DNA from 2 places in the Mycolicibacterium sp. XJ870 genome. Region 2 is predicted to be linked to the other one. Evidence: predicted binding sites of a transcription regulator. Region 2 holds the regulator's gene; the other holds the start of a gene.
What was found. The regulator HspR, encoded in region 2, represses chaperone genes until heat shock. The targets are predictions, from matches to a motif close to ANNTGAGTNNNNNNNACTCANNT.
Positions count from the first base shown of each region.

Region 1: the regulator HspR is predicted to act here: its motif matches at 13,481-13,503, upstream of lon (endopeptidase La).

Region 1 is NZ_JBEFTI010000012.1:65,363-81,437, reverse strand. It holds gene ABQF30_RS28565 (ABC transporter permease) at 1-11, shown strand, start outside; gene thpA (sugar ABC transporter xylitol/D-threitol-binding protein ThpA) at 52-1,101, shown strand; gene xypA (sugar ABC transporter xylitol/L-sorbitol-binding protein XypA) at 1,182-2,231, shown strand; gene ABQF30_RS28550 (helicase HerA domain-containing protein) at 2,302-5,433, opposite strand; gene ABQF30_RS28545 (hypothetical protein) at 5,433-6,080, opposite strand; gene ABQF30_RS28540 (NAD(P)/FAD-dependent oxidoreductase) at 6,296-7,522, opposite strand; gene ABQF30_RS28535 (DUF72 domain-containing protein) at 7,534-8,262, opposite strand; gene ABQF30_RS28530 (hypothetical protein) at 8,272-8,832, opposite strand; gene ABQF30_RS28525 (hypothetical protein) at 8,857-9,099, opposite strand; gene ABQF30_RS28520 (oxygenase MpaB family protein) at 9,116-9,991, opposite strand; gene ABQF30_RS28515 (hypothetical protein) at 10,003-10,227, opposite strand; gene ABQF30_RS28510 (HhH-GDP family DNA glycosylase) at 10,321-10,980, opposite strand; gene lon (endopeptidase La) at 11,124-13,469, opposite strand; gene ABQF30_RS28500 (esterase family protein) at 13,664-14,653, opposite strand; gene ABQF30_RS28495 (cyclic nucleotide-binding domain-containing protein) at 14,837-16,075, opposite strand, start outside.
Region 2 is NZ_JBEFTI010000011.1:129,533-145,607, reverse strand. It holds gene ABQF30_RS27910 (ABC transporter ATP-binding protein) at 1-298, opposite strand, end outside; gene ABQF30_RS27905 (ABC transporter permease) at 300-1,145, opposite strand; gene ABQF30_RS27900 (aryl-sulfate sulfotransferase) at 1,142-2,455, opposite strand; gene ABQF30_RS27895 (LacI family DNA-binding transcriptional regulator) at 2,613-3,656, shown strand; gene ABQF30_RS27890 (macrolide family glycosyltransferase) at 3,671-4,840, opposite strand; gene dnaK (molecular chaperone DnaK) at 5,054-6,922, shown strand; gene grpE (nucleotide exchange factor GrpE) at 6,919-7,551, shown strand; gene dnaJ (molecular chaperone DnaJ) at 7,585-8,763, shown strand; gene ABQF30_RS27870 (heat shock protein transcriptional repressor HspR) at 8,760-9,140, shown strand; gene ABQF30_RS27865 (aldose 1-epimerase) at 9,137-10,039, opposite strand; gene ABQF30_RS27860 (FAD-binding oxidoreductase) at 10,058-11,224, opposite strand; gene ABQF30_RS27855 (ABC transporter permease) at 11,236-12,264, opposite strand; gene ABQF30_RS27850 (TetR/AcrR family transcriptional regulator) at 12,362-12,991, shown strand; gene ABQF30_RS27845 (GAP family protein) at 12,986-13,654, opposite strand; gene ABQF30_RS27840 (CYTH domain-containing protein) at 13,689-14,312, opposite strand; gene ABQF30_RS27835 (macrolide family glycosyltransferase) at 14,383-15,558, opposite strand; gene clpB (ATP-dependent chaperone ClpB) at 15,666-16,075, shown strand, end outside.

The DNA of each region.
Region 1 (16,075 bases), on a different contig from region 2:
GACGAACTTGACGCCCCAGCTCAACAATTCAAACAACGGGAGAGAAGGCAAATGAAACTGGGAACAACGGCGTTCGCCATTGCCTCGGCGGCAGCGCTCGGGCTCGGCGTGAGCGCTTGCGGCGCGGGTGACACCACCGCCAACAGCGACACCACCCGCATCGGAGTTTCGGTGTACGACATGAGTTCGTTCATCACTGCGGGCAAAGAAGGCATGGATACCTACGCCAAGGACAACAACATCGAGCTGGTGTGGAACTCGGCCAACCTCGATGTGTCCACCCAGGCCAATCAGGTCGACTCGATGATCAATCAGGGCGTGGACGCCATCATCGTCGTTCCCGTGCAGGCGGATTCACTCGGACCGCAGGTGGCGTCGGCGAAGGCCAAGGGAATTCCGTTGGTTCCGGTCAACGCGGCGCTCAACAGTCCCGACGTCGCGGGCAACGTGCAGCCCGACGACGTCGCCGCGGGCGCCCAGGAGATGCAGATGATGGCCGACCGCCTCGGCGGAAGGGGCAACATCGTGATCCTGCAGGGACCGCTCGGGCAGTCCGGGGAGCTGGATCGCAGCAAGGGCATCGAGCAGACATTGGCGAAATACCCCGACATCAAGGTGCTGGCCCGCGACACCGCGAACTGGAAGCGCGATGAGGCCGTCAACAAGATGAAGAACTGGATCTCGGGCTTCGGACCGCAGATCAACGGCGTCGTCGCGCAGAACGACGACATGGGGCTTGGCGCGCTGCAGGCGCTCAAGGAATCCGGCCGTGCCGACGTGCCGATCGTCGGTATCGACGGGATCGAAGACGGTTTGAACGCCGTCAAGAGCGGTGAATTCATCGGTACCTCACTGCAGAACGGCACCGTCGAACTGTCCGCCGGTCTCGCCGTCGCCAACGCGCTCGCCAAGGGTGAGCAGGTCAACACCGAACCGGTGTACATCATGCCCGCCATCACCAAGGACAACGTCGATGTCGCGATCGAGCACGTGGTGACGCAGCGGCAGCAGTTCCTCGACGGGCTGTCCGAGCTGACCAAGAAGAACCTCGAGACCGGCGACATCGCCTACGAGGGCATTCCCGGTCAAAAGCAGCCCTGATCCAGCGATTTGTGGAGTCTCAGCCGCACGCATCACGGCTGTAACTCCACGAAAACCGAAAAAAGAGAGCGAGAAACCAGATGAGATTGACCACCAAGCTCGGCGTCGCGGCGGCCGCCGGGATGCTCGGCCTCGGGATGACGGCGTGTGGCGCCGGTGACCCGAACGCCGGCAGCGACACCACCCGCATCGGGGTGACGGTGTACGACATGAGCTCGTTCATCACCGAAGGCAAAGAAGGCATGGATGCCTACGCCGAGGCCAACAACATCGAACTCGTGTGGAACTCGGCCAACAACGACGTGTCCACCCAGGCCAGCCAGGTGGACTCGCTGATCAACCAGGGTGTGGACGCGATCATCGTCGTTCCGGTGCAAGCGGATTCGCTCGGACCCCAGGTCGCCTCGGCCAAGGCCAAGGACATTCCGTTGCTGGCGGTGAACGCGGCGCTGGAGACTCCCGATCTGGCAGGCAACGTCCAGCCCGACGACGTCGCCGCCGGCGCGCAGGAGATGCAGATGATGGCCGACCGCCTCGGCGGCAAGGGCAACATCGTCATCCTGCAGGGCCCGCTCGGCGGATCGGGAGAGATCAACCGCGGCAAGGGGATCGACCAGGTGCTGGCGAAGTACCCGGACATCAAGGTGCTGGCCAAGGACACCGCGAACTGGAAGCGCGATGAGGCCGTCAACAAGACGAAGAACTGGCTGTCGTCCTTCGGCAATCAGATCAACGGCGTGGTCGCACAGAACGACGACATGGGCCTCGGCGCGCTGCAAGCCCTGAAGGAGGCCGGCCGCACCAATGTTCCGATCGTCGGGATCGACGGCATCGAGGACGGTCTCAACGCGGTCAAGAGCGGTGAATTCATCGGCACCTCACTGCAGAACGGCACCGTCGAGTTGTCGGCAGGCCTGGCAGTGGCCGACGCGCTGGTCAAGGGTGAGCAGGTCAAGACCGACCCGGTTTACGTGATGCCCGCGATCACCAAGGACAACGTCGACGTCGCGATCCAGCATGTGGTGACCGAACGGCAGAAGTTCCTCGACGGTCTGGTCGAGCTGACCAAGAAGAACCTCGAGACCGGCGACATCGCCTACGAAGGAATCCCGGGGCAGACGCAGCCCTAGCGCACCCTCGAAACCGGCGAAATGGTCGTAAAAACTCAGTGCGAGTGACCATTTCGTCGGTTTCGGCGTTCTAGCGGGAGATCAGTTCCCGCTGTGCCAGCTCCAGCACCTCATCGGTAGTCGGTGGGCTGGGCGGATGATGCGACAGGCACCACGGCGTCTGGATCTTGTGAAAGGCGTTGCCTTCCAAGGCCAGATAGAACTGGCCGGAACGCAGCCTGCTGATATCGGGCACCAAACCGCCCTTCACCCTGGCCATCTCCCTGGCCACCGCGATCTGAGCGGGGGAGTTCAGCAGCCCGTAGAACTGGGTGGCGGCATTGCCGGGAATGTGGTTGTGCAGTCCGCGCGGGGCCTGGGTGGCGAACACCAGCCCGAGCCCGTATTTGCGGGCCTGCGAAGACAATGCCAGCGTGCTGTGCGTGCACGCGGTGATGTGGCTCGACGGCGCGAAATTCTGCGCCTCGTCCATCACCAGCAGCCCGCCCAGGGGCCGCTCGCCCGCCGGGTTGCGCTTGATCCACGCGAACAGCGCCATCTGCAACTGGTTGACGAACCCTTCCCGCTGCTGCTCGCTGGTCAGGCCGACCATGCTGATCACCGAGACCCGGGCCCGGTAGCCCGGCGACGGCGTCAGCAGGGCACCCGGATCTGCCGCCGTCCCGGCGCCGCCGAACAGCGGGTCGTTGACGGTCGCGGCACGCAGATTCTGGCCGAGCTCAGCGGCCAGCTTGCGCGCGTCGCCCAATGCGCTGACGTCGGGCGGCAGATCGCTCAGCAGATCGATGAAACCACTCAACGTCACCGAGCGCCCGGCGCCGTAGAAGCGCAGCGCCTCGCGCAGCACTGCCCGGGATCGGGTGGCCTTGGGCGTGTTTCCGGCGATCAGCGCTCGCGGTTCCAGTGCGGCGACCGCGGACTCGACGGCATCGGAGAATTCGTCGGCGTCGTCGATCACGCTGGCGAAGTCGGGCAGCGGCTGGAACGCGAGCGGGCGTCCGGTCGAACGTCGCGGGGTCCACACCACGACCTCGGTATTGGCCAGGTAGTCCTCGCTGCGCTCGTCGTCGGCGGCGTTCCACCCAGGCGGCAACTCCGGCCACGGACTGCCCAGCCGAGACAAGTCGTTGTTGGGGTCGAGCACGATGGACGACACACCGCGCAGCGCGCATTCCTCGACGAGCCGCCGGATCAACACGGTTTTGCCCGACCCGGAGCCGGCGAAGATCGCGGTGTGTTTGCGCAGTGCGGCGAGATCGACCGAGACCTGCCTGCCGGCGGTCCCGTCGACGCCCAGCGTCACCGCGGTGGGCGAGTGCTCGAGCGCAGGCGCCTCGGGCACGGGCGCGGGTTGGCGTTCGGTTTCGGGAATCGGCGGCGGCGGGTCACCCGCGATGTCGCCGAGAGCCGCACGCAGCAGCACGATCCCGTGCCCCGGCTTACGCCTGCGCAACCATTCGGGCAGGTCGGGATGATTGTCGGCGATGAGATCGCGCAGGGCTGTCATCGTGCGAAGGTCGTCGTCGCTGATCGGCAGTACCCGGCCGCCGGCCGCCTCGAATTCGGCGATCATCGCCGCGGTCTTGGCGCCTTTGGGCCAGCCGGTGTTGCGCAACAGGAACAGCCGGCGCCGGTCCGGATTGAAACCTGTTGCTTCCCAAGCCTTCCGGACGCGGTTCTGCACTGCGACGGCATTGCCGGACGCGATCGCGCGAAACGCCCAGTGCCTCTCGTCGTCGGTGGTGGGGTCCAGACTCTGACGCAGCCGTGCATGCAGCACCACCCGTTGCCCGGGGGGTGGATCGGGGCGAAACGCTTGGTCGGCGTCGCCTAGTTCGGTGATCCACGCGTCCAGGGCTGCCGACAGCAGGCCGGGCATTGTGGTGTCCTCGCCGTCGGGGTCCAGGGCGGCAGCCGTCACCGCCCGGCTCCGGTAGTCGGCGAAGCGCCGGTCGAGTTCGCCGGTGTCCCCGCGCGGGGCGTCACCTCCGCCGGGCGCATGCGGTGCGGCCACTTCGCCGGTCAGCCGCGCCAGTTCCTCGACGGTGTCGCGTTCCAGGCAGCGGCGGACGTGGGCGTCGGCGCGCTTGAGCAGTTGCCGCGGGGTGTACTGCGTGGCCTCGTCGAATGCAGACGGCAGGATGGGCCAACTCGGATACGGGGCGGAGTAGCCCACGGCGTTGTAGCTGGCGGTGAACCGGCGCTCCAGGATTGCGCGGCCGACGTCGGGGGTCGGCAGACCCTCCAACAGAGCGGTAGCCCGGAACCGGTCGTGCACGGTGGCGGTGGCCCGGTCCTGGATCGCCTCCCACGCGGCGGGCAGGCAGGCGACCACCGGCACGGTACGGCGCATCGTCTGCCGAACCGACATGAGCCCGTGCGCAACATGTTCCAGGTCCCGGTTGTCGGGCCCGGAGAACGTTCCGCCGTTGTCGGTGCGTTGCGGGGACTGCGCCAGCAGCGTGTCTATCTGGTCGAGGGCCAGCACGGCCGGCCCGGCCAGGGCGATCAGCCGGGAGATGTCGCGCACTGATTCCTGCGGTGTCAGGGTGGGCGTGGGCAGGCCCCAGCCGTCCCGTTCACCGCGGCCGAAGTCGTCGTTGGCGGTCAGGAAGGCCTCGCCGATGTCCTGCAGTTCGAGGTCTGTCGCACCGAGCAGCACCATCGCGCGCAGCGTGTGGTGGGCACGCTTGACCGTTTGACGACGCGCCTTGTGCAGGGCATTGACGAAGTCGGTGAGGATGTCCGGCGTGAGCTCGTCGTCACCGATGATCGCGCGGCGATTGGCGCGCGAGATGTGGGCGACCGAGGACAGTTCCCACAGCAGGTCTTTGAGCTGGGTTTCGCGTTCGGACCCCGGCCGTCCCAGGCTTTCCAGGATGCCCGCCCGGGCGGATTGCCAGAAACTGGCCGCATCGAGCAGTTCGACCAGGAAGAAGAATCCACCGGCGGTCTGCACTTGTTCGCGGACCTGCCCGAGCAGGTGGGACTTGCCGGACCCGGCCGGACCGCGCACCACCACCCCGAGCGGGCTGGAATCGGCTTCTCGCGCCGCGTCGCCGAATGCGGCCATGACGTCTGCCATCGGCCGGTCGTGCAGACCGCTGACATGTAGTGCGCCCTGCGAATGCCACAGGTCGTCGGCGGTGGGCGCCCAGGTGAGGCGCAGCGCGCTGAGCGCTTCGCGTTGTTGAAGTTCCATCAGGACTCGATTGCGATCAGGTGTTTGTTCTGGTCGCCGATCCGTACGGCGGCGGCGCGGTCGGCGTCGGTCAGCACCTTCTGGTTCTCCTCAGGGATGAGGCTGACGCCAGGCTGCTGGTAGAGACTTATCAGCGCTGCGTCGACGTCGTTGCGGGGCAGGCTGGTTACTGCCTCACGCAGGTCGGCGAGGCTTACCCAGCCGCCCGCGTGATCGGTCAGCCGGGCGTAGGCCGCACGCACTTGTGCGTCCGGCGGCGGTGCGCCCGCGGCGGAAGCGGGTGGAGCGGGGGTGTCGTCGGCTGGAAGAAACACGTCAGCAGGTACCAGCTCGGCGCGGTCGAAGTAGCGGCGCAGGCCTTTGAGAACCGTGTAGAGGGCCTTGCCCTGTCCGGAGGGCCGCGGCGGCGTCTCGGCGCCGAACAACTCCCGGCACAGTGCCCATCCGGAGTCGGTCAGTTCGTGAACCAGCGGACGGCCGGTGGTCGTCTCGATCAGGCCGAGCCGGTTGAGGCGCTCACGCCCGGGCTTGTCCAGTTTCGGCCCGAGCCGATCGAGTTCCGGGTTGGGCACCGGTCGTGACTCCGCCATCAGCACCAGCAGAACCGCCTGTTCGGTGCCGGTCAGTTCGTCGGGGGCAACGCTCACTGAGTCACCTTCCTGCCGTCATCGGGTATTCCACGCCGGCCGGAAGACATTCCATGGACACCCCTTGCTGCCGCTGTCGGCTCATTCTGGCGCGGGTCGGCGCCGCACGCTGCGCGTCCGTCGGCGCCCCATGCACGTTACAGCGAACTCCTGCGAAGACGACAATATTGTTGAACCGCAGCGGAGTTGAACCGCAGTCGGTTTCCCCGGCCCAGCTACCCCGCGTTCAACGGTCGGGTCGGGTCGGCCAGGCGGCCGGGGTCGACCGCGACACGCGACCGGATCAGGGCTTTGACGTCGTCGAGCACATCCCACACGTTGACGTTCATGCCGGCGAGCACCCGGTCCTCGGCGTCGAGCCAGAACGCGACGAACTCCCGCGCGGCAACATCGCCGCGAAAAATGACGCGCTGGTAATCGGGCGCATGGCCGACGTACTCCATGCCGAGGTCGTACTGGTCGGTGAAGAAATAGGGCAGCTCGTCATACTCGGCCGGCTTTCCCATCATTGCGGCTGCTGCCACCGAAGGCTGTTTGAGGGCGTTGGCCCAGTGCTCGGTGCGGATCCGCACACCGAACAACGGATGCTGGGCAGCGGCGATGTCACCAACCGCGTAGATGTCGGGATCGCTGCTTCGCAGGGCGGCGTCGACCAGCACGCCGCCGTCGGCAGTGGAGAGCCCGGCGCGTTCGGCCAACCCGATGTTCGGTGCCGCGCCCACCGCAACCAAAACGGTGTCGGCGGCCACGGTGGAGCCATCGCCGAGGCGCAGGCCGGTTGCGGTGCCCCCGCTGGTGGAGATTTCCTCCACTGTCTGCTCGAGCCGCAGATTCACGCCGTGTTCGCGGTGCAGGCCCGCGAACACCTCGGCGGCCTCTGCACCGAGCGCACCGAGCAGTGGCAGTCGTGCGGTCTCGACCACCGTGACGTTGACGCCACGCTCGCGGGCCGCTGCCGCGACTTCAAGCCCGATCCATCCGGCGCCCACGATCGCCAGCGAGGACCCTTCGGTGAGGGCGGAGTTCAGCGCAACGGCGTCGTCGATCGTGCGCAGATAGTGCACACCAGCCGCGTCGGCGCCGGGGATCGGCAGGCGCCGCGAGGCCGATCCGGTGGCCAGCAGCAGCTTGTCGTACCGCACGGTGCTGTCGTCGGGCAGCGTGAGGGTGTGTTCAGCTGGATTGACGGCCGACACCTCGGTGCCCAGCCTGAGTTCGACGTGGTGATCGCGGTACCAGGCCGCGGGGTCGACGGTGAAATCCTGCAGGGTCTTCTTGCCCGCCAGATATTCCTTGGACAGCGGCGGGCGTTCGTAGGGCAGGTGCTCCTCCGCGGCGAACAGGACTACATGACCGTCAAAGTCGTTGTCCCGCAGCGCCTCGGCTGCCTTGGCGCCGGCCAGGCCGCCGCCGATGATCGCAAACGTGGATGGCGTGGTCATGCCGACTCAGCCTACTCGCGCGCCAGCAGCCGCTTGAGTGTTCGGGCGTTGTGGATGGCGTGACCGCCGAGGTCGTTGTTGAAGTACACGACGACGCGGTGGCCCTCGCCCTCCCAGTGGGCGATCCGGTCGGCCCACCATTGCAGCTGGTCGTCCGGGTAGGACGCGGCGTACATCGCGTGGTCCTCGGGTCCGTGCAAGCGGGCATAGACCAGATCGCTCGTGGCCACCGGCTCGCACAACAATCCCGGCCCACTCATGACGACGTAGGCGGCGCCGTGCCGGCGCAGCAGCGTGTAGACGGCCGGGTCGTTCCACGAGGGATGCCGCAGCTCCATGGCCACCCGGATGCGGTCGGGCATCTGCGACAGGAAATCGGTGAGCAGGTCGTCGTCACGCGCAACGCCTGGATGGAGCTGGACCAGGAGAGCTTCACTGCGATCGCCCAACGCGGTCCAGCAGCGGTCGAACCGTTCGATCCACGGCTCCGGTGAGCCCAGCCTGCGGTAGTGCGTCAAACCCCGGTGTGCCTTGACCGACATGGTGAATCCGTCGGGTAGCCGTTGCTTCCAGCCGGCGAAGGTGGTGTCCCGGGGCCATCGGTAGAAGCTGGCGTTCAGTTCGACGGTGCCGAACTCCTCGGTGTAGCGGGCCAATCGCGCCGAGGCCGGCGTGCCGGTTGGATACAGCACGCCGTTCCAGTGGTCGTATGACCAGCCCGAGGTGCCGATCCGGATCATCTGCCTGCGCTATGGGACGTCGGTGTATCGGAGTGTGTAGCCGTCACCGGAGAACGTGAAACCTTTGCCGGTCAATTCCCGCACGCAGGACACCCCCGTCTCTTCCTGCACGTTGCACCGAAACCCCGCGACCGCAAGCACTTTGCCGAACGGTAGGGCCTTTGCGGATGCCAGGGTGAATTGGGACTGCGGCAGCACGATCAACGCGGCCTCGTTCTCGCGATGAACCACGATCGCGTTGGCGGCGGTGGCTTCGCCGTCGACCACCACTTCAGGCGCTCCGGCGATGCCGATGCTCTCGCCGTTCGCGGACTCGCAGCCCGCCCGGTCGTGCGGGAGGATCGCGCACTGCCAGCGTCCACTGGGCGTGCTGAAGTAATAGCCGGTTCGACCCTCGACCTGGGCGGCATAGTCGGCGGCGTTCACCAGGTTCGCGGTGCCGAACTGGGGGATGGGTGTCGCCGAGCTGGGCGGGCTGTGTTGCGGCGTGTCGCCGGTGTTGATGACGGTGCCGGACGTACATCCGGGGAGCACCGCTGCCGCTGCGACGAGGACCGCACAAGCCTTCACGACGCTCGACCTTAACCAACAGTCTCAGATCGCTACGCACACCTCGCCGCCGATCAGCAGAATCGGCCACAACACGGTCACCTGGCCGAATGCCACCAGGTTGGCGCCGGCAGGTACCCGTGTGAGGAGTTCGCTTTCGATGAGTTGCACCTGGTCGGGGTGGAGGAAGGTCCACACCAGGCCGATCACGATGTACGGAATGGCCAGCCACAGCAGTGTTTCGATCAGCTGCTCGACGCTGACCTTATGACTCAGAATCCGTCGCACTCGATTCACCACCCGTTCAGATCAGCGGGCGGCCGGTTCGAGCCCGGCGGCGCGCGTCGGCCAGGAGCAGATAGCTACCGCCCTGCCGGACGAAAATCGGCAGGAACCGGTTGCCGAACGCCACCAGGAGAAACAACCACTCGAACAGCCGTTGGCGCCCGCGCCCCCAGCCGAAGCCGAGCGCGTCGCGGAAAACCGGCGCCAGGAAACCCGCGGTGAGGAACTTCAGCAGCGGCCGAAACGGTATCCGCAGCAGGGGATTGACCATCTTCAGGTTCACCAGGTCGCGCAGGTACTGCGCGACGACGTCGTCGACGGCCACCTGCTCACATGCGGTATCCCAATACACGTCGAAATCAGCTCGGGTGGGCGGCCACTGGTCCGCGGTGACCTGCAGCGTGGTGCCCAGCGTGGCCGCCGACGCGTAGAACTGTTCGGCCTGCTCGGGGGTCAGCGCCCCGCGCAGCAGCTGGTAGGTGTCCTCCAGCCCGACGAACAGGCAGGCCGCCACCCACATCTGCAGGTCTCGGTCAAATGCGTTGTAGCTCACCGGACTTGTCGGTCCGGACTTCACCTGCCGGTGCGCTACGTCGACGGCGTCACGGAACGCGACGCGATCCTCGGGCCGGCCGAGGATCGCCACGGCGAGGTATTGGAACGTGGTGCGGGCCCGCTTCCAGGGGTGCTTCAGCAGGTTTCCCGAATCCACTTTGCTCTCGACGACTCCGTGCCCGACTCCCGGCCGGGACATCTGCATGATGACGTTGGCGGCTCCGGCGGCGAAAGACCAGAAATCCATCGCATCAGCGACGGTGACGGGGCCGTCGTCCCAGCGCGCGGTGCGCCTGTTGACCCAGATCCGGGTGGCGCGGGTGTCGTCCCCGACAGACATCTGCGCGCCCGTCAGCTCATACAGACGTTGGTGAACAGCAGCACCGGCCACGACACGATCGAGCCGAGGAACGACACCACCGCATCGGCACCGTCCAGCCCCGCGAGGTGGCCGGTATGGGTCACTGACCAGATCATCCCGATGATCAGATAGGGAACGCCGAGGATGATCGCGGTGCCAATCCATTCCGCGATCGTCATCTGAAAACCGAGGATCTTGCGTACTGCGGTCAGCATGTAACCGATTCACCTCTCACCGACGTTGCCAGGCGCCCCTATGTTAATGATGATTCTGCGGTGGGTCGGGTAAACGGGTCAGATTGTCCGAACTCAGGCGTTGGCATCAGCGGGGTGCCGCGTGAGCTCAGCGCGCAGCTCGTCATCCAACGACGTGCGCACGAGCGCGGCGGCCAGCGGTGCGGTGTTGCTCGGAGCCAGCTTCGCCAGTGCGGCCGGATCGCTCGGCAGGCCCAAATCGTGGGCCGCACCGAGGGCCCGATCATCGAAGTACGGCCGCACCCAGGTCCAGGTGTCCTGTACCTCGCGCAGAAAGATGTCCGCTCCGGTATCACCGATTCCCTTGAACTGCTTCAGAAGCCGTTTCACCGCACCGATGTCCTGCTGGGCTTCGGAGGCGAGCCGGCGCAGGTCACCGTTGTAGCGGTTGGTCACCACCGTGGCGATGTCCGCCAGCCGGGTTGCCGAGCTTTCGTCGTAGCGCACGTAATGAGCGCGACCGAATGCGCGGATCATGTCCGATCGATCGGCCTCGAGTACTGCCCTCGGCGTCCGCAAGCCGCTGCCGAACAGTTCGCGGCCGGCTTGGGTCGCGATGCCGGCGTCGATCGGCTTGCTCGCGAGCATGCACAGCACCAGCAGTTCGAACAGCGGCATCGGCTTGTCCGCCAACCGAATGCCCGCATCCTCGGCATAGGTCTTGCCTGCGGTGCTCAACAGCCGGCGAACCACGTCCCGGTGTGTGTTGGACATGTCGGAGCGCATACCCGATCAGGTGGCGGGGAAACTCAGTTCACTTCGGCGGCAGGCTGTTGGCGTCCTTCCGCCGAGCGTGCGGGTCTGCCGGGCAACACGCCGTGTCGCCAGCAACAAACCCGCACGCTCGTGGAGTTTGGTCAGGCCGCTTGAGCCGCCTTCGCCCCGGCAGGCTCCAGTGCCTGCACGATGATGTCGGCCACATCGGTCATCGGCTTGACCTCCAGGGCCTCGAGCACCTCGGCCGGCACGTCGTCCAGATCGGGCTCGTTGCGCTGCGGGATGAAAACCGTTGACAAACCCGCACGTTGAGCCGCCAGCAGCTTCTGCTTGACCCCGCCGATGGGCAGCACCCGGCCGTTCAGCGTGACCTCACCGGTCATGCCGACGTCACCGCGCACCTGCCTGCCGGTCGCCATGGACACCAGCGCCGTCACCATCGTGACACCGGCCGACGGACCGTCCTTCGGAACTGCGCCCGCGGGCACGTGCACGTGGATCTGCCGGTCGAGCGTCTTGGGGTCGACACCGAGTTCCGACGCGTGGGCGCGCACGTAGGACAACGCGATCTGCGCGGACTCCTTCATCACATCGCCCAGTTGACCGGTCAGCTTCAGCCCGGGCTCACCCTCGTTCGAGTTCGCCTCGATGTAGAGTACGTCGCCGCCCAGGCCGGTGACGGCCAGGCCGGTCGCCACGCCGGGCACCGCGGTCCGCTCGCTGGACTCTGGGGTGAACCGTGGCCGACCCAGGTACTCAACGAGATTCGGCTCGTCGATGGTCAACGTTTCGGTCGCGTCTGCTGGTCCTCCGCGCGTGCGGGTGCCCAGCTTCGTCGTCACCTTCCGCAACGCCTTGGCCAGCAGTCGCTCGAACTGCCGTACGCCAGGCTCACGGGTGTAGTCCGCCGCGATCTTGCGCAGCGCCGCGTCGGTCACGGTGACCTCGTCCTGTGACAGTGCGGCGCGTTCCTGCTGCCTCGGCAGCAGGTAGTCGCGGGCGATCGCCACCTTGTCGTCCTCGGTGTACCCGTCGATCTGCACCAACTCCATGCGGTCGAGCAGGGCCGACGGGATGCTCTCGATCACGTTGGCCGTCGCCAGGAACACGACGTCGGACAGATCCAGGTCCAGATCCAGGTAATGGTCGCGGAACGTGTGGTTCTGCGCCGGGTCCAGCACCTCCAGCAGGGCAGCCGAAGGGTCGCCGCGGTAGTCCGAGCCCACCTTGTCGATCTCGTCCAGCAGCACAACGGGATTCATTGATCCCGCCTCGCCGATGGCCCGCACGATGCGGCCCGGCAGTGCGCCGACGTAGGTGCGCCGGTGGCCGCGGATCTCGGCCTCGTCACGCACCCCACCCAGGGCGACGCGGACGAACTTGCGGCCCAAGGCCCGGGCGACGGACTCGCCAAGCGACGTCTTGCCGACGCCGGGAGGCCCGGCCAGCACCATCACCGCACCGGACCCGCGTCCGCCGACGACGGCCATGCCGCGCTGAGCACGACGCGACCGCACAGCCAGGTATTCGACGATTCGTTCCTTGACGTCGTCGAGCCCGTGGTGGTCGGCGTCCAGAATTTCGCGTGCGCCCTTGAGATCCGTCGAATCCTCGGTCCGCACGTTCCACGGCAGGTCCAGCACGGTGTCCAGCCAGGTCCGGATCCAGCCGCCTTCGGGGCTCTGCTCGCTGGACCGCTCCAGTTTGCCGACCTCGCGTAGTGCGGCCTCGCGTACCTTCTCGGGCAGGTCGGCAGCCTCGACGCGGGCCCGGTAATCCTCAGACCCCTCGGGCTCACCCTCGCCGAGTTCCTTGCGGATCGCCGCCAACTGTTGACGCAGCAGGAACTCCTTCTGCTGCTTGTCCATCCCGGACCGGACGTCCTCGGCGATCTTGTCGTTCACCTCGACCTCGGCCAGGTGTTCACCCGTCCAGGCGATGAGGCTGCGCAGGCGCACCGAAACGTCCTCGGTTTCCAGCAGCTCACGCTTCTGCACGTCGGTCAGGTAGGACGCGTAACCCGCGGTGTCGGCCAGCGCGGACGGGTCGGTGATCTTGTTGACCACGTCGACGATCTGCCAGGCCTCGCGGCGCTGCAGCATCGCCAGCAGCAGCTTCTTGAATTCGGCGGCGAGCGCTTTCGTCTCGTCGTCCGAAGGCCCGTCGGCGACCTCGGTCACCTCCACCCACAGCGCCGCGCCCGGCCCGGTGGTGCCGGAGCCGATGTGGGCGCGCCGTTCACCGCGCACCACGGCGGCCGCGCCACCGCTGGGCATCCGGCCGACCTGCACGATCGAGGCGAGGACACCGTAGGTGGGGTAGCGGTCGTCCAGACGCGGGGCGATCAGGAGTTTTCCGGTGTCGGTCGCCTGGGCGGCGTCGACCGCGGCGCGGGCGGCGTCATCGAGCTCGATCGGCACCACCATTCCGGGCAGCAGAATCGGCTCGCTGACAAACAGGACGGGCACTGCGATTGGATCGGACATCAAACCTCCAAAGTTCAGTCTGATGCGCTCAACCTTGGCTGGCGTCCGTTTGTTCCCGCGGTGGCCGGCGTTCGCTCTGCGCGTACGGCGCGAAAGTTCGAGTAGCCGAGACCGTGCCCGCAGAGTCAACTGCCCGCCAAAGCAGGGAGCCTGCCGTCGGGGGTGGACGGCAGGCTCCCTGGGTGGGTGGATCTCTAGGTGACGGATTGAGCGCCCAGCACCCGCTGGATGTCGGGCTTCATCTGCTGCAACTGTGCACCCCAGTAGTTCCAGGCGTGCGTACCGTTCTGCGGGAAGTTGAAGACCGCGTTGGTGCCGCCCGCCGCAATGTAGTTGTCGCGGAACGTGACGTTGGTACGCAGTGTGAGTCCTTCGAGGAACTGCGCCGCCATCAGATTGCCGCCGGACGTGCCGGCATCCAGATCCGACGGGGTTCCGGTGCCGCAGTAGATCCAGATCCGGGTGTTGTTGGCGACGAGCTGAGCCATGTTCACCATCGGGTCGTTGCGCTTCCAGGCCGGATCGGTCGACGGTCCCCACATGCTCTCGGCGTTGAAGCCACCGGCGTCGTTCATGGACAGCCCGATCAGCATCGGCCACCAACCCTCGGACGGATTGAGGAATCCCGAAAGTGTTCCGGCGTAAATGAACCGCTGTGGGTGATGGATCGCGTACGTCAGGGCCGCGCTGCCGGCCATCGAAATGCCGACCACCGCGTTGCCGGTCTGCGACACGCCGCGATTGGTTTCCAGCCACGCAGGCAGTTCCTGGGTCAGGAAGGTCTCCCACTTGTAGGTGTAGTCCTGCCCATTGCCCTTGGACGGCTGATACCAGTCGGTGTAGAAGCTGGACTGGCCGCCGACGGGCATGATCGTGGACAGCCCCGACCCGTGGAACCACTCGAATGCCGGGGTGTTGATGTCCCAGCCGTTGAAGTCGTCCTGGGCCCGCAGGCCGTCGAGCAGGTAAACCGCGTGCGGGCCACCGCCCTGGAATTGCACCCGGATGTTGCGGTTCATGGATGGGGAGAAGACGTCGAGGTACTCGACCGGAAGGCCTGGCCGGGAGAATGCTCCAGCGCTCGCCGACCCCCCGGCGAACCCGATCAGACCAGGCAGCATCAGCGCCGCCAGGGCCCCGACCACCAACCGGCGCAGCCACATCACGCTCTTGAGGAACTTCATAACGGCAACCAACCCACCTTTCATCGCATGCCACAAGCAATTGCCGCTGCTTTGCGAGCAAAGTGAACCACTTGCCACACCAGTCACACACGTAACAACGCCGCATGTGCCGATCGCGGTTGGCTAACGATTAAGGCTCGGCGCCGACACCGCGCCGTGACGTCACCGAGATCTCGACGGCCGTCAATCGCCGGCCAGGGCCAGCGCCCGTTGGACGGTGGCTTTACGTTCTTCGATCGCGCGCCCGATCTCCTGTAACAGCAACGGATTTCGCAGGACCAGCGCCTCGATATGTTCACGGTCGACCTCGGCGACGGTGAGTTCCTCGAGCGCTCGGGCCGACGCCATCACGGGTTCGCGGGTCAACGTGGTCTGGCCAAGGTAGTCACCGCGCTCGAGGGTGCGAATGCCCACGGTGGCGTCGCTGTCGGTGGTCGCTGTGAGACGCACCCGGCCCGTCACGACGAATGTCATGTGGCTTGGCACCTCACCGGCGAACTGCACGGTTTCGTCGGCGCCGTAGCGCACGATCCGGATGTGGGGGAGCAGCGCCTCCTGATCGGTCCGCCCGATCCGCAGCGACTGCCGCATCACGGCCAGCGCGTCCTCGGCTACCTCCTGGTCGGGGAAGCCGTCTTCGGCGTCGTCGAGATGCAACTCGGCCCGTCGGGACGCATACCACAACCAGCGCAGGAACGTTGAGCGCGTAGCGGCGTCCGCGCCGGCGCTTCGCAGCGGGATCGTCGTGGTGTATTCCCCGGCGGCGCCCTTGGCGACTTCCGGTGCGGCATCGGGCCGCAACTGCGGCAGCAGTCCGGCCACCCTCGTCAGCACAGCGCACACCCGGTCGGGGGGATCGGATGTGGAGAAGATCGTGACCACTTCCATCGAGCGGCCGTCGCGCGGCAGGCTCAGGTTGATGAACCACTCAGTGGCCAGAAGCGAGTTGGGCAGTATGTACACGCCGCTTCCGGAATCGAGATGCGTTGCCCGCCAGTTCACCTCGACGACTCGGCCGCCCGGGAGCCACCGGGTGGCCACCAGATCGCCCAGCTGGAACGGCTGCTCGAACAGCACCAGCAACCCGGAGATGATCTGGCCGACGGAGTTCTGCAGGACCAGACCCAAGACGATGGACCCGACCCCGAGCGCGGCGAACAACCCGCCGACATTGGCTCCCCAGATCCAGGCGAAGATGAGCGCGATGCCGACAGCGATCACCACGAACCGCGCGACGTCGAGAAATATCGATGGCACGCGCTGGCGCCAACTGCCCTCCGGCGCGCCTTGGAACAGCGTGGCGTTGAGCCCGGACAACAACAGAACCAGAACCACGAACCCGAACCCGGTTGCGACGATCCGCACCGCCGTCGCCTCGGTCGCCACTTCGGTGGCCTTGACCAGCAGCAGCAACAATGCGCC
Region 2 (16,075 bases):
CCGTCAACGCGAATTCGATGTTGTCGGCGACGCTCATCCAGGGGAAGAGCACGTCGCGCTGAAATGCGACGCCCCGGCGGGGATGCGGCGCGGTGACGGTTTCCCCGTTGTCGGTCACGATGCCCGATGTCGGGGTGATGAGGCCCGCCAGGCAGTGCAGCAGCGTCGATTTGCCGCTTCCCGAAGCGCCGACGAGTACCGTGAAAGATCCGTCGGGGATGGTCAGGGAGATGCCCTTGAGAGTTGGTTCTTGCTTACCCGGGAACTGTACGACCAGATCGTTGGTGTGAATGGCCATGTCAGCGTTCCTCCTTGGCCCAGCGTGTGAACGGGGAAGTGATCGAGTTGACGAGAAGGTCGCAGATTGCGCCCACGATGCCAAGGATGATCAGACAGAAGATGAGCCGGTCGGCCTGGGAGAACAGTTGGGCCTGATAGATCCGGTACCCGATACCCGATGTGGTGCCGGTCATTTCAGCTACCACGATCAGCACAAACGCCATCGCGGCTCCGACGCGTAGACCCGAGGCGATGTCGGGGCCTGCTTCCGGCAGCACGACTTTGCGCAGCGTCTGCCAACGTCCGGCTCCGAGGCATCGGGCGGCCTTGAGATAATCGATCGGTGTACTGGCCAGGCCGCCATGGCTGTTGATCCACACCGGCACGAACACACCCAGCGCGATCACGAGGGTCTTGCTGTTCTCGCCCAATCCGAACCACAGGATGGCAAGCGGGACAAGACCGATCGTCGGGATGGGCGAGAAGACTCGCAGGACGGGCTGCAGCAGGTTACGGCCTGCAGTGGTGGTCGCAGTGATCACCGCGACCACGATCCCGGCGATGGCGCCGATCATGAATCCCACTGCAGCCCTGCGTAAGCTGGCGCTGATGTCGTCAACCAGCAAGCCCTCGGTCCACAGGGTGTGGCCCGCGGCGAGGATCTCCGGCACACTCGGAAACAACTCCCGGGGGAACCGCCCCGACGCCACGACGACTGACCACACTGCTGACGCGAGCACCAGCCCGGCGACCGTCCAGCCGAGCGGCCGTAGCCACTTTGGCCGGCCGAACGTGCGTCGAGGGGGTTGGATCGCCGGTGCCGGCGAGCGCGAACCGACCGTTGCTGTTTCTAGACGTGTCGTCATGGGCGCAAATCGATTTCCCGAAGTGGTGCGCGCGGGGTCCCGGCGGGTGTCCAGTCGAACGGGACCGCCTGGGAGCGGTACACCAGTGCAGTCAGGGTGAGCCGGTCGACTCCGGGGACCCTGGTCTGCTTGACCTCAGGCTCGCCGGCCACGCCGTATCCCTGGTACGGGCTGTGGTATTCCCAGACCACATCACCGTCGGGCGTCACCTGGAACAGCCGGCCCTGCATGCCTTCGGTGATGAGGGTGTTGCCGTTGGGTAGCCGCTGCGCGTTGCTGACGAACGAGCTGAAGAATGTCCAGGGCGGCAAGCCGGAGTCTTCGGCGGTGTACTGCCAGACGATTTCTTCAGTGACAGGATCGATTTCGAGTATGCGAGAGCCGGCGTAGATGCCGATCGAGGCCGGGGGATATCCGGCCCCACCTTGGTTGTCGAAAACCAGGATGTTGCCTGCGCCGGGGAGTCCGGCGGCGATCATGTGCGGGTTGTGCTGGCCGGACGTCTGGTCCAGTGGGCGGGGCACCTTGTGCACGCTGATCCGCTGATGCTGCGCGCCCGCTTCGGCGGCGTAATAGGGGCCCAGCTTCCACGCGATCGCCCCGGAGGTTTTGTCGATCAGCGCGATGATGTTGGCCTTGCGGAAGCTGACCACGATGTTGTCGGGATGAAAGACGCTGTCGGGCTTGGCATCGTGCCATCGGTTGGGTCCGAGCGACTTGGCGCTGTTCATCTCCAGGTAGCCCCACGGGTCTTCGGGGTCGCGTGCGACGGTCTCCCGCAGCGCCGCCCACCCGGCCTCGGAGAACCCGAACTCATCGAGATGGTCGCCGGCCAGCCACTGCCACACGATCCCGCCGTCCGGGTCGACTTCATAGAGGCCCTGATCGCCCACGACGTGGTCGCCGAGGGCGGGCACCACCCGCGGAACCGTCACGAGGATCAGCCGGTTGCCGTTGGGGAGTAGCTCCCAGTCGTGGTTCTGTCGGGCGGCACCGGCGGGTGCCTGGGCGCCCCACTCCCACACCCGCTCGCCGTCCCAATCGAGCTGTCCGACCGTGCCATTGGCGTAGATGCCGCCGCGCGCGTCGTCGCTGTCGGAGAGTTGCACTCCGACGTCGCCAATGCGGCCGCCGTTGAGTGCCGGATCGAGAATTCGCGGCGGAACCCCGGCGTAGGGCCACTCGTGCACGACCGTGCCGTTCAGGTCGATCAGGCGGGTGACAGAATCGGCGCCGGTGAACAGGACGTAACTGTCGTATGCGAGTTCAGGGTCGAGGTACGTGACCCCGGAGTGTCGTACGAATGCCATGTCAGCTACTCCACCAATGTCCTGTTACAACCATGGGTCCTCCTCGTAAAGGTTCTAATCGATTAGCGTAACGAGCGAGAGCGCCGGCGGAACCGTCACAATCGACGTGATTCAAAGGCTGGCGACAGCGTTTCCAACGACCGAAAGGTGTCCCTGCGTGAGTGGGAAACGGCCGACACTGGCTGACGTGGCGAGCAGCGCCGGGACCTCGACGGCGGTGGTGAGTTATGTGCTGAACAACGGCCCGCGTCCGGTGTCGGAGTCGTTGCGGGCCAAAGTGATTGCGGCTATCGATGAGTTGAACTATCGGCCCGATCTCCGCGCGCGAGCACTTCGTCGGCCCCGGCGCTGGCGCCAGATCGGCTTACTTGTCCCAGATCTCACGCTGCCGCTGTTCGGCGAGTTCGTAGGGCGGATCGAAGTCGAGGCCCGTGCGCGCGACCACCTCACGGTGATCGGCAACACCGGATACGACCCGGAACGCGAGCTCGAGTTCGCGACCGCGTTCGCCGAAGTCGGGATCGACGGTCTCGTCGTGATCGGCGCCGCGAATGCGCAGGAAACCGCGAAACTTTGCCGGCAGGAGCGCATTCCGGTGGTATGGATGCACAACATCCGTGGCGAGGTGGCTGTCGACATCATCGGCGTGGACCATGCCCGCGCCGGTGAGCTCGTCACGCGGCACCTCGTCGACCAGCACGGGTGCGCCGACATCGCATTGGTCGGGGGCTTCACCGAGGCCGACGTCCGCCACGGTGACCGTGAAACCGTGCGGCAACGCTTCGCCGGCGTCACCTCCGTCGTCGGAGATGACGTCCCGCTCATCCGCACCGATCTGACCCCGGCCGGGGCCTACGCTGCCGTCGGCGCGTTCCTGCGAAGTGCCGGCGCCCCTGGGGCATTCGTGGTCGGGACATACGGGCAGACCACGGCGACGGTGCGCGCGATCATCGATGCGGGGCTGCAGATTCCCGACGACATCCGCGTCGTCGGCTTCGACGGCAGCGATAACGACTACGGGCAGTTCCGTCTCACCGCAGCGCAGCAACCCGTCGACACCATCGCCCACCGGGCGCTCAGCAATCTGCTGGACGGCGCAACGGTGGCCGGACCGGATATGGAGCCGTCGCTACGGATCGGCGACACCTGCGGGTGTGCTCCGGATCGACACAACGGCCCCGGCGAGTGGCGATGCTGCTGATCCCGACCAGCGGCTCAATGTTCGTCCAGCACTCGTTCGATCACGCCCGCAGCCGTGGTTGCGCCTCCGGCAGTGTCCATCTCGGCACGCATCTGAGCCAGTCGATCACGTAGGCCGGCATCGTCAGCCGCCGCGGTCACCGCTGTCCAGATGGCATCCGCGTTCAGGTGCTCAGGGTCGAGAGCGAAGCCAAGACCGAGTCCGGCGATCCGATCGGCGTTCGCCCGTTGCTCGGCCATCTGCGGCACCGCTACCAGCGGAACCCGCTGGTAGATGCTCTCCATGGTGCTGCCCATCCCGCCGTGGGTGACGAAAGCCTGAGCGTGCCGGAGGACCGCCAATTGTGGTACCTGCTCATGGACCTCGACGTTGTCTGGGATGGGTCCGAGCCCGCCGGGATCGACTTGGTCGCCGATCGCGAGCACCACATGCCAGGGGCGGTTGACGGCCGACTCGATGATCATCCGGTAGAACTCGGGCCGGGCGTTGTAGGCAGTGCCGAGCGAGACCAGCAGCACCGGCCGACCGGTAGCTGGTGGCGACCAGTCGGCGTGCAACGCCCGCTCGGTCAGGCACGGCCCGACGAAGTGCCATCCGTCGAAGGTGTCGCCGGCGTACTGGAAGGCGCGCGGCAGCGTGACGAGCCGCGCGGCCGCGGATCTGCCCTGGAGGAAGTCACCGATCTCGGTGATGCCCTGGCTGCGCAGGTAGCGGCCGATCCGGAACATCTGCCACAGAAACCGCGGGCTGACGGGGTTGATCTTGGCGTAGGCGTTCATCGACCAGTGCCTGTTGCTGACGAAGTTCGGCCAGATCTCCACCGCGGGCACACCCCACCGATGAGCCAGGATCCTCCCCCACCAGGCGAGGGTGCCGTCGTGCAGCACCAGATCGGGTGGTGGCGTCTCGGCGAGTATCGGCACCACGGCCGCGGTCTCGTCCAGCAGCAGTCCCATCGCACGGATCAGTTCCTTGCCATGCATCTGCGGTGGCCCGCCATCGAGCTGTTCCCAGGTGGAGACGACCGGTTCGAACCGGGCACCGGTCTCGGCGATTCGGTCCCCGAACATACGGGGCGCCCAATAGGTCACCCGGTGCCCCCGCCGTACGAGTTCGGCCACGATTCCGAGCGTGGGATTGATGTGCCCAGCCCCAAGCGGCCCGTAAACAAAAATGGTCGCCACGATGGGTCAAGGTAACCCGACCCGCGCGCCAGGCGCTGAACTCGTCGGCGAAGTTTGTGGGCCCGGGAACAAAACCGCCATCGGCTCCGTTGAGCAGATCGACAGCAAGTTGAGTGATACAGACTCAAGTCTAGGTTGACAACGTATAGTCGGCCGGAGCAGGCTTGAGCGCAGTCCGCTCAGACCCCTATATGTCTATCAGGAGGCAACACCATGGCTCGTGCGGTCGGCATCGACCTCGGGACCACCAACTCCGTCGTGGCGGTTCTGGAAGGCGGCGACCCTGTCGTCGTCGCGAACTCCGAGGGCTCCCGGACCACCCCGTCGGTTGTCGCGTTCGCGCGCAATGGCGAGGTATTGGTCGGCCAGCCCGCCAAGAACCAGGCCGTGACCAACGTCGACCGGACCATCCGTTCGGTCAAGCGACACGTGGGCACCGACTGGTCCGTTGAAATCGACGACAAGAAGTACACCGCGCAGGAGATCAGCGCGCGCGTGCTGATGAAGCTCAAGCGTGACGCAGAGGCGTACCTCGGTGAGGACATCACCGACGCGGTCATCACCGTGCCCGCCTACTTCAATGACGCTCAGCGTCAGGCCACCAAGGAAGCCGGCCAGATCGCCGGCCTCAACGTGCTGCGCATCGTCAACGAGCCGACCGCGGCCGCCCTGGCCTACGGCCTGGACAAGGGCGAGAAGGAACAGACCATCCTGGTGTTCGACCTGGGTGGCGGCACGTTCGACGTCTCGCTGCTGGAGATCGGCGACGGTGTCGTCGAGGTCCGCGCCACCTCGGGTGACAACCACCTCGGCGGTGACGACTGGGACGACCGGATCGTGGAGTGGCTCGTCGACAAGTTCAAGAGCACCTCAGGCATCGACCTGACCAAGGACAAGATGGCCATGCAGCGGCTGCGTGAAGCGGCCGAGAAGGCCAAGATCGAGCTCAGCTCCAGCCAGAGCACCTCGATCAACCTGCCCTACATCACCGTCGACTCGGACAAGAACCCGCTGTTCCTCGACGAGCAGCTGACGCGCGCCGAGTTCCAGAAGATCACGCAGGATCTGCTGGACCGCACCCGGCAGCCGTTCCAGTCGGTGATCAAGGACGCCGGTATCTCGGTGTCCGAGATCGACCACGTCGTGCTGGTGGGTGGGTCCACCCGGATGCCCGCGGTCTCCGAACTGGTCAAGGAGATGACCGGCGGCCAGGAGCCCAACAAGGGCGTCAACCCGGACGAGGTCGTCGCTGTGGGTGCTGCCCTGCAGGCCGGTGTGCTCAAGGGTGAGGTGAAAGACGTTCTGCTGCTTGACGTCACCCCGCTGAGCCTCGGTATCGAAACCAAGGGCGGCGTGATGACCAAGCTCATCGAGCGCAACACCACCATCCCCACCAAGCGGAGTGAGACCTTCACCACCGCGGACGACAACCAGCCGTCGGTGCAGATCCAGGTGTTCCAGGGTGAGCGCGAAATCGCTTCGCACAACAAGCTGCTCGGCTCCTTCGAGCTGACCGGTATCCCGCCGGCCCCGCGTGGCGTGCCGCAGATCGAGGTCACGTTCGACATCGACGCCAACGGCATCGTGCACGTCACCGCCAAGGACAAGGGCACCGGCAAGGAAAACACGATCAAGATCCAGGAAGGCTCCGGCCTGTCCAAGGAGGAGATCGACCGGATGATCAAGGACGCCGAGGCCCACGCCGAGGAGGACCGCAAGCGTCGAGAAGAGGCCGACGTTCGTAACCAGGCCGAGTCGCTGGTGTACCAGACGGAGAAGTTCGTCAAGGAACAGCGCGAAGCCGAGGGTGGTTCGAAGGTCCCCGAGGACACCTTGACCAAGGTCGATGCCGCGATCGCCGATGCCAAGAAGGCGTTGGAAGGCACCGACATCGGCGAGATCAAGTCCGCGATGGAGAAGCTGGGTGTCGAGAGCCAGGGTCTGGGTCAAGCTATCTACGAGGCCACCCAGGCCGAGCAGACCGGCGGCGGCGCCGGCGCCGGGGCAGGCGGAGGTTCCGCCAGCTCGGACGACGACGTGGTTGACGCCGAAGTTGTTGACGATGACCGGGAGAACAAGTGAGTCAAGACGATTCGCACGAGCCGGTGACCATCACCGACAAACGGCGCATCGATCCGGACACCGGTGAGGTTCGCGAGTCGGCGCCGACCCCCGAGGGGGCGGCGCCGGCCGCGGCCGACGCCGTGGAGTTGGCGGACGATAGCGACGAGGTCGCCGAACTCAAGGCCACACTGCAGCGGGTCAAGGCCGAGTACGACAACTACCGCAAACGCACGCTGCGCGATCAGCAGGCCACCGCGGACCGCACCAAGGCCACCGTCGTCACCCAGTTGCTTGGTGTGCTCGACGACCTGGATCGGGCCCGCAGCCATGGCGACCTGGAGTCCGGGCCGCTCAAGTCGGTCGCGGACAAGCTCGTCAATGCTCTTGAGAGCCTGGGCCTTTCCTGGTTCGGCGAGGAGGGCGACGAGTTCGACCCATCGCTTCACGAGGCCGTGCAGCATGAGGGCGAGGGAACGCATCCCGTCGTCGGAACCGTCATGCGCCGCGGCTACAAGGTCGGCGAACAGGTGGTCCGCCACGCCATGGTCGGCGTGGTCGACACCGTGCCGGAAGAGGTCGACACAGCGGCCGAACCCACGGATAACACTGACGCCGGCGGTCCGCAGACCGCAGAATCAGACAACTAGACAGAACAACTAGAGGCAAGGAGGTGACGCAGCATGGCCCAACGCGAATGGGTCGAAAAGGATTTCTACAAAGAACTCGGCGTCTCCTCTGACGCCAGCGCCGACGAGATCAAGAAGGCCTACCGGAAACTGGCCTCCGAACTGCACCCCGACCGGAACTCCGAGCCTGGAGCCGCAGAACGGTTCAAGGCGGTGTCCGAGGCGAACAGTGTTCTGTCGGACCCCGCGAAGCGCAAGGAGTATGACGAAACCCGGCGGCTGTTCGCCGGCGGCGGCTTCGGCCGCCGGTTCAACCCGGGCGCCGGGAACTTCGGCGGTGGTGGATTCACCACCGACGGGGGCGAATTCAACCTCGGCGACCTGTTCGACGCGGCCGGCCAGGCCGGTGGCGCCAACATCGGCGATCTTTTCGGTGGGTTGTTCGGTCGGGGCGCGCAAGCCCGGCCCAGCCGGCCGCGCCGCGGCAACGATCTGGAAACCGAAACCCAGTTGTCGTTCCTGGAAGCCACCAAGGGCGTGGCCATGCCGCTGCGGCTGACCAGTCCGGCACCGTGCACCAACTGCCATGGCAGCGGTGCGCGGCCGGGCACCAGCCCGAAGGTATGCCCGAACTGCAATGGCTCCGGGGTGATCAACCGCAACCAGGGGGCGTTCGGCTTCTCCGAACCGTGCACCGAGTGCCGGGGCAGCGGGTCGATCATCGAGCACCCCTGCGGCGAGTGCCAAGGTACCGGTGTCACGACACGGACCCGCACCATCAACGTGCGGATCCCGCCGGGTGTTGAGGACGGCCAACGCATTCGCCTGCCCGGCCAGGGTGAGGCCGGGCTGCGCGGCGCGCCGTCCGGTGACCTCTATGTCACCGTGCATGTGCGGCCGGACAAGGTGTTCGGGCGCGACGGTGACGACCTGACAGTCAGCGTGCCGGTGAGCTTCCACGAATTGGCCTTGGGGACAACACTTTCCGTGCCGACACTGGAAGGCAAAGTCGGCGTGCGGGTACCCAAGGGCACCTCGGACGGCCGGATCCTGCGGGTGCGCGGACGTGGCGTCCCCAAGCGCTCCGGTGGCCACGGGGACCTGTTGGTCACGGTGAAGGTCGCTGTGCCGCCGAACCTGGAAGGCGAAGCGGCCGAAGCCCTTGAGGCCTACGCGAAAGCCGAACGGGCCAGCGGATTCGACCCACGGGCCGGATGGGCAGGCAACCTATGAGTAAGCGAAAAGAGGAAGCCCGAACGTTTCTGATCTCGGTGGCAGCCGAGCTGGCAGGCATGCATGCGCAGACCCTGCGCACCTACGACCGCCTCGGCTTGGTCAGCCCGCAGCGCAGTTCCGGCGGCGGGCGGCGCTACTCCGAGCGCGATGTCGACCTGCTGCGTGAGGTGCAGCGGCTCTCCCAGGACGAGGGCGTCAACCTGGCCGGCATCAAGCGCATCATCGAGCTCACCAATCAGGTCGACGCGCTGCGTGCCCGGGTGGCCGAGCTGACTCAGCAAGTAGAGCAGCTCAGTGCCGCCCGCCAACGCCACGATGTTGCGATGGCGTCCAAGGCGGTCGTCCTGTGGCAGCCGAGGAGGGGCAGCCGCTAGCCGACCATGATCGAGAAGGTAGCGGTCTCAGGCGTTCCGGGGACCGCGGTCGGATAGGTCCCGCGACGCAGCGCGTCGGTCGGTGCGGCCATCGGTTCAAAGCACACGACGTCGTCGCTGCGGGGTGCGAAGAGCTGCGCGGCGTGGTAGCCGCGGTGGAACGTCACGTCGATGCGGCGGTCGCCACCCGAGACCGAGAACTGCGCACCGTCTGGGACCTGATCGAATCCGTGGTCCAACTGCCTACCGCCCAGTTGCTCGGTTCCGCCGGCCCACTCCGACGTCTTACCGGTCGGAATGCCCCGATCGTCCACCGGTAGATGCCGCATGGTCGGTGTCTGTAGTTGCCAGTCTTCACGGGGGACATCCGGAAGCTGAAAGTACGGGTGATAGCCGTAGCACAACGGGACCGCCGCTGCCGCCGACGGCGTCACGGTGGTGTCCACCGTCAGGGTGTGGTCGGCGAGCGTCACCGCCATGGTCAGCAGGTGCGGGAACGGGAACGTCGTGAGCAGGTCGGGCATCGCGCCCCAATCCAGCGTCGCGACGAGCGTGTTCTCGGACTGCTCGGTGACCCGCCAACCCGGGTTGGCCGCCAGCACACCGTGAATCGGCGAGCCACGCTCGTCGACACGCACCCCTGCGACACCCGGGGTCAGCGTGACCGCGGTGCCGTCGACGTCATAGGTGTTGGCGCTGAGCCGATTTGCCCACGGGTACAGAATAGGGATGCCCAGCGTCTTGCCGTCGGCGATGTACGCCTGTAGTCCGCGGCGCTGACCCAGGAACTCGACACCGTCGTCGGCCACGGAGGTGCAGACCATTCCCGCATCCGGTACGTAGGTGGCACACAGCGATGAGGCGGGGTCACGCAGCGTGACGGGTTGGTAGCCGGCCATTGCCCAAGTTTGTCACGGTCAGCGCGTCAGCGGATCGTGCTGAATGCGTTCCGGTGGCGCGCCCTTCGCGATCAGCGCGGCCTTCGTCGCCTCGACCATGGCAGGGCCGCCGCAGATGAGGATCTGGCGGTCGCCCCAGCTGCCGTATCGGGTGACCACTTCGGGTAACTGGCCGGTCTGCCGGACGTGCAGGCCGCGCGGTGGCTGGACGTCGGGGTAGTCGCGGGCCCACGGTGGGTCGGTGCTGTATTCGGATACCGGTGTCACCGACAGCCACGGATTGGTCGAGGCGATCGTCCACAGCGTTTTCAGGTCGTAGAGGTCACACGGAAAGCGCCCGCCGAAGAACAGGTGCACGCGCGGATTCACACCGTGCAGCGTCATATCCATGATCAGCGTCCGCAGCGGTGCCAGGCCGGTGCTGCCCGCCACCATCAGCACGTCTTCGCCGTCGCGGTCGACCTGCATGCCGCCGTGCGGACTCGAGATCCGCCAGCGGTCACCCGGCCGGGTTTCGCCGACGATCGCGGTGCTGACCATGCCGCCGGGGACCGATCGCACGTGGAATTCGATGGCTCCCGAGCGGTCGGCGGGGACCGCCGGGCTGAGAAAGCGCCAACGGCGTGGCCACTGCGGGACCTCGACCGTCACGTACTGACCGGGGTGGTAGAAGAGCGGCTGGTCCAACTGCAGCCGGATCACCGAGACGTCCCGGGTAACCCGATGATGCTCGACGACGGTGCCGTCGCAGTAGGCAGGCGATTGCTCGGCATCGGCCGCACCGCGCATCACCCCGACGATCAACGCAACCGCGTCGTGGGTGGCCTCGGCCAGGCTGTCGGTCCACCCAGCGGTGAAATGTTTGCGTAGCGCGGTGTACAGCGCATCCTGCATGGTGTCGTAATGACGTTGCGTCACACCGTATTTGCGGTGATCGCGCCCAAGTTGGGCGAGGAACGCCACCGGTTCCTCTGCCCGTTGGGCGATCAACTCACCGAACAGCCAGGTCAGGGCCTGGCCAAAGGCCCTGCGTTGGTTGTCGAGGTCCGGGGGAAACAGGTCACGGGCCGAGAGGTCGGTGGCGAACCAGGTGGTGTAGAAGTCGCGGATCACCGCGCCGGAACCGTTTTGTGGGTCGACGGCATGCTGCAGTTGCTGCAGCGCATCCCGGTCATCAAGCCCCACGCGGCTGCATTCTATGCGCGCGTCAACCTGCGCTGCCGCACCGCGCGCTTGCTGGATTGCCGCACCGCGGCGGTGACCACCATTATTGCCCCGGCGAGCGCCCAGCATCCCAGCACAATGATGGCGGTGGCGGACCCTGCGCCGTCGAAGTATGCCGCGGACCGCAGCAGGGTGGCGCTGGCGCCCTGGGGCAAGAGTTGGCCGAGCTGGCCCCAACCGCTGGGCAGCATCTCCGGTGCCGTCGTCAGCCCCGACAGCGGGTTGCCCAGCAACAGGGCCAGCAATGCCCCTGAGGCCAGGCCGACCTTGCCGAACAGCGACCCCAGGCCGAGCATGAACAGGCCGGCTGCGGCCACACCGAGGGCCAGCGCGGCGGCCGCGCCCCAGAAATTCGTCTCGATGGAACCGAAGACGAAGAAGAGTAGCGCGGCGATGGTGATGCCCGCGACTCCGGAGAACACGACGACGGCGGCCAGCCGGGTCCACACCTCGCGTTTGAGGGCGAGCGTCAGAAGAATCGCGGGCAGGATGCCGGCCAACGTGATGGGCAGTGCCGAGGCGGCGAGCCCGGCGCCCCGCGGGTCTTTCTCGGCGGGCGGGGCGAGATCCTCGGTCCGTAGTGGTGCACCGGACTGCTGGGCGAGGCCTGACCCGATCTGGTTGAGCAGTTGCGCGACGGCCGGGCTGGCGCCGGTAGCAGTCAGTAGAGCTGGGCGGTCAGGGCCCAATGCAATGCCCCCGTAGACATTCCGGTTGAGGATGGCATCACGCAATGCCTGCTCGCCCGGGTAGAAGGTGACCGCGAAGGCGCCGGGAGCCTGCTGTTCGAGCCGCTCGGCGATTTGACTGGTGGCGGCCTGCGGGCCCGCCACGCCGATGGGCACGTCGTGCGGTTTGGACCGCGACGCCGGTAGGGCGAAGGCGATTGCGACGAGTGCGATCGCGACGGTCAGCACCGCGATGATGCCGATGGCGCGCAGGGCGGCCGGCGGCTCGTGCTCGGACGTCGTGTCGTGAGCGGGTAGCGATTGCGTGGTCATGCGATTGCCTTTTCATCTAGTGTTGAATTAATGATGCGCTGAGCGTAACGCCGTGCCAACCGTATTTCAACGATTATTGAAATGATAGTGTCGGCGGATGGCTTCACCAGGGAAAACAGCGAAGAAGCGGGGCCGCAGGCAGGGCGATCCGGTATCGCGGGACGCGGTCCTGAGCGCCGCGAAAGAGCGCTTCGCCACGGAGGGCTATGAAAAGACGACGCTCCGGGCCATCGCCGAGGACGCCCACGTCGACCCGTCGATGGTGCTCTACCTGTTCGGGTCGAAAGCGGACCTGTTCCGCGAATCGCTGCAGCTGATCCTCGACCCCGGCCTGCTGGTCGCCGCGCTGGAAGGCCCGGCCGACGAGGTCGGCATCCGCATGGTGCGCACGTATCTGAAGATCTGGGAGTCGCCCGAGACCGCGGCCAGCATGCGCGCGATGTTGCAGTCGGCCACCTCGAACTCCGATGCCCATGAGGCGTTCCGGTCGTTCATGCAGGAATACGTACTGACAACGGTGTCCGGTGTGCTCGGCGGGGGCGAACAGGCCCGCCTACGGGCAATGCTTGCCGCCTCGAACCTTGTGGGCACCGCGATGCTGCGCTACGTGATGGCGGTGCCGCCACTGGCGACCCTGACCGGGGACGAGGTGGTGCGGTTGATCGCGCCGGCGGTGACGCGCTATCTGACCGCCGACGCCGAGGAATTGGGCCTGCCCGACCTATAGGGCGTGAATGCCTTTGTACAACACCAGAAGTCCGATCACGATGAGGATCCCCGCGACCAGGCTCGCGTGGTTGCGTTCCATCCATTCCTTGAGTCGCGTCAACGGTGCGCCAAGGCGGTCAGGCGAAATCGCATAAGCCACAATCGGAATTGCGACGGTAGACCCGGCGACCAGGGCGTAGTAGATCACCGACGCCCACGCACCCGTCCGGCCCAGACCGGCGGTGCCGATCGCCAAACCCGCTGCTGCGCTGACGAACAGCACCTTGGGGTTGACGATGGTCAGGACCATCGCGGTGACGGCGGCTCGGCCCGGGCTGATATTGCTGAGGCTGCGCATCCATGCCGGCGAATGCTCTGAGTGCTTTCTGTTGAGCCAGCGGTAGGCGCCGAACACGATCAGCGCGGCGCCGATCACGATACGAAGCCAGGACGCCCAGGTCGGCGGTTGGTCGAGCCGCCCGAACAGATCCGAGACCATGACGAAGATCGCGGCGAGCACGGCCAGACCCACTAGCCAGCCGAACAGGAACGCCAGCCCGGTGGGTCGCGGGCGTGGCGTATGCAAGACCAGGATGCCGGGAATGATCGACAGCGGCGACAACGCCACCACCAATGCCAGCGGGATGAGTTCCGTCAGCAACGACACCAAAACATCCGGCATGGCCCACCCTCTCGTCGTATCGGTCGATCAGAACTTAGCGGCGTTCGAACTGGTTTCGGCCCAGGGTGTCGACGAACGTGGGCCCGAGCCGGTCGAGCTCGGTCAGATATGCATCAGCCCACGTGCCGAACGGTTGGTGTGCCAGGTATTCATTGCGGAATCGGTCGTCCTCGGACACCTCCGTCGCACAAAAGGCGGGGATCTCCAGATCGACCACGGGGCCGCCCCGTTCAACCTCTGAGAGCACCAGTGGCGCGTTGCCGCCGAGGAACCGGTCGATGATCCAGCCGTCCTCGCCCAGCCACATCGAGTACCGAATCTTGGCGACCACCTGGTCGGCCCTGCGCACAATCTGCGCTGCGACCAATGGGTCGAGCTCACGCTCGGCCTCGTAGCGGGTACCTCCGACGGCCGGGCCTTTCGCTGTCATCGTCCCGATCGAATCCTCGTCCATCGCCTCCACCAGACGGCCGGGATCGGCGTCCAATTCGGCAGGGGCAGTGCCCTGTACCCGGACGCGGACCGCGTAGCCGTCGGACGCGAACAGGTATGCCTGCACGATCAGCACAGGTGAGGGGTCCGATGCCGCCACGGCGGGCATTTCACGGACGAAGAACTTCCGCTCGAATTCGAAATCACCGAAGCCGGATTCGGACATGGGTAGACCGTAGCCCGGCAGTTGTCGAACGTCAGCGTCTGACGCGGGTCTCTGCACCTGTAATCCAGGCTCACCAACGCCCGGCCACGATGTCCTCGACCGCGTCGGCAGCGTGGGCCGGTCCGCCGCTGGCGTGGATCTCGTCACGAACCGCGTTGAGTCGCAACCTGACCTGCTCATCGGACGACACGGCGAGCGCGGCGTCCCGGATCTGTTCGGGGCTGGGCAGCTGGGCCGAAAGGTGCCGCCCGACTCCGACGGCCTCCAGCCGGTCGGCGTTGGCCGGTTGATCGACGGCCTGCGGAATGGCCACCATGGGCACGCCGTACCACAGCCCTTCGGTGCACGAACCCATGCCGGCGTGGGTGATGAAGCAGTCCGCGAGCTGCAGGACCGCGGGCTGCGGGACGGTGTCGCGGAGTTGCACCCATGGCGGTACCTCGCCGAGATCTCTGGCTCGGCCGGTCGCCAGGACCAGCCGCCAGCCCAGCCCGTCGAGTGCGTCGATGACATTGCGATACACGTCAACGCGTTGGGTGTAGGCCGTGCCGAACGCCAGCAGCGCCAGCGGTCCGTCGCCCGGTGGTGGGGTCCAGTCGCGTAGATCTTCGCGGCGCGGGTCGATACAGGGCCCGACGAAGCGGTAGCGGTCGCCGACCCGGTCGGCGTGGCGTTGCATCACCCGCGGAATCAGCACAAGACAACGTCCTGGCACGCCGGTCACCTCGTCGAAGGTCAGACTCGATCGGGAATCCGCCAGCCAATCGTCGAAGACCTCGCGGTAGGTCAGGCCGCTGGGACTGTTCAGGATCGGGTCCAGGACCTCGGCCATGTCGTCGTGGTAGGTGTCCCAGGCGACCTCGCTCGGTGACAACTGCGCGGCCGGCACGCCCCAGTGATCGGCTGCCACCGGGCCCGCCATGCCGCCGATGTCGTAGAGCACGATGTCAGGCCGGTCGTCGTCGAGGGCCGCGTGCAGCTGCGGAAGGACGTGGATGGCCTCATCGAGGAACATCCGCATGCCGCTGACGGGATCGTTCTCGTCCCAGTCTTCGGGTGCGCCCGGGGCGCCCGGCAACACCGAGGTGCATTCGATGACGTCCGCGCCGGTCGGGTGGACCAGCCAGGCCAGATGGCCGCCGACCAGGTAACTCACCCGGTGGCCGCGGTCGACGAGCTCCCGGACGACCGCCAGGTGCGGGTACATGTGGCTGGGCGCGGATGCGGCGACGACGGCAATGTGCACGGTCTGATTGTGCCCGCTCGAAGTTAATCAGAGTTGAGCGGAACAGACTCAACCTTGACTGCGTTGAACAACACGACAAGCATTTTCCATACACAAAGGGAGGTGTCGTGGACTCGTTCAATCCGACGACCAAGACTCAGGCGGCGCTGACCTCGGCGTTGCAGGCGGCCAGCACCGCAGGCAACCCGCAGATCACACCCGCCCACCTGTTGATGGCACTGCTCACCCAAAATGAGGGCATTGCCGCACCGCTGCTGGAGGCCGTCGGTGTCGAGCCCGCGACCGTTCGTGCTGAGGCGCAACGGCTGGTCGATCAGCTGCCCAGTGCCAGCGGCGCCAGCTCGCAGCCGCAGCTGTCCCGCGAATCACTGGCCGCGATCACGACCGCCCAGCAGTTGGCGACCGAGATGGACGACGAGTACGTCTCGACCGAGCATCTGATGGTCGGCCTGGCTGGAGGTTCGGGTCGTTCCGCAGGCTCCACTCCCGCAGGTGATTCGGAGGTCGCCAAGCTGTT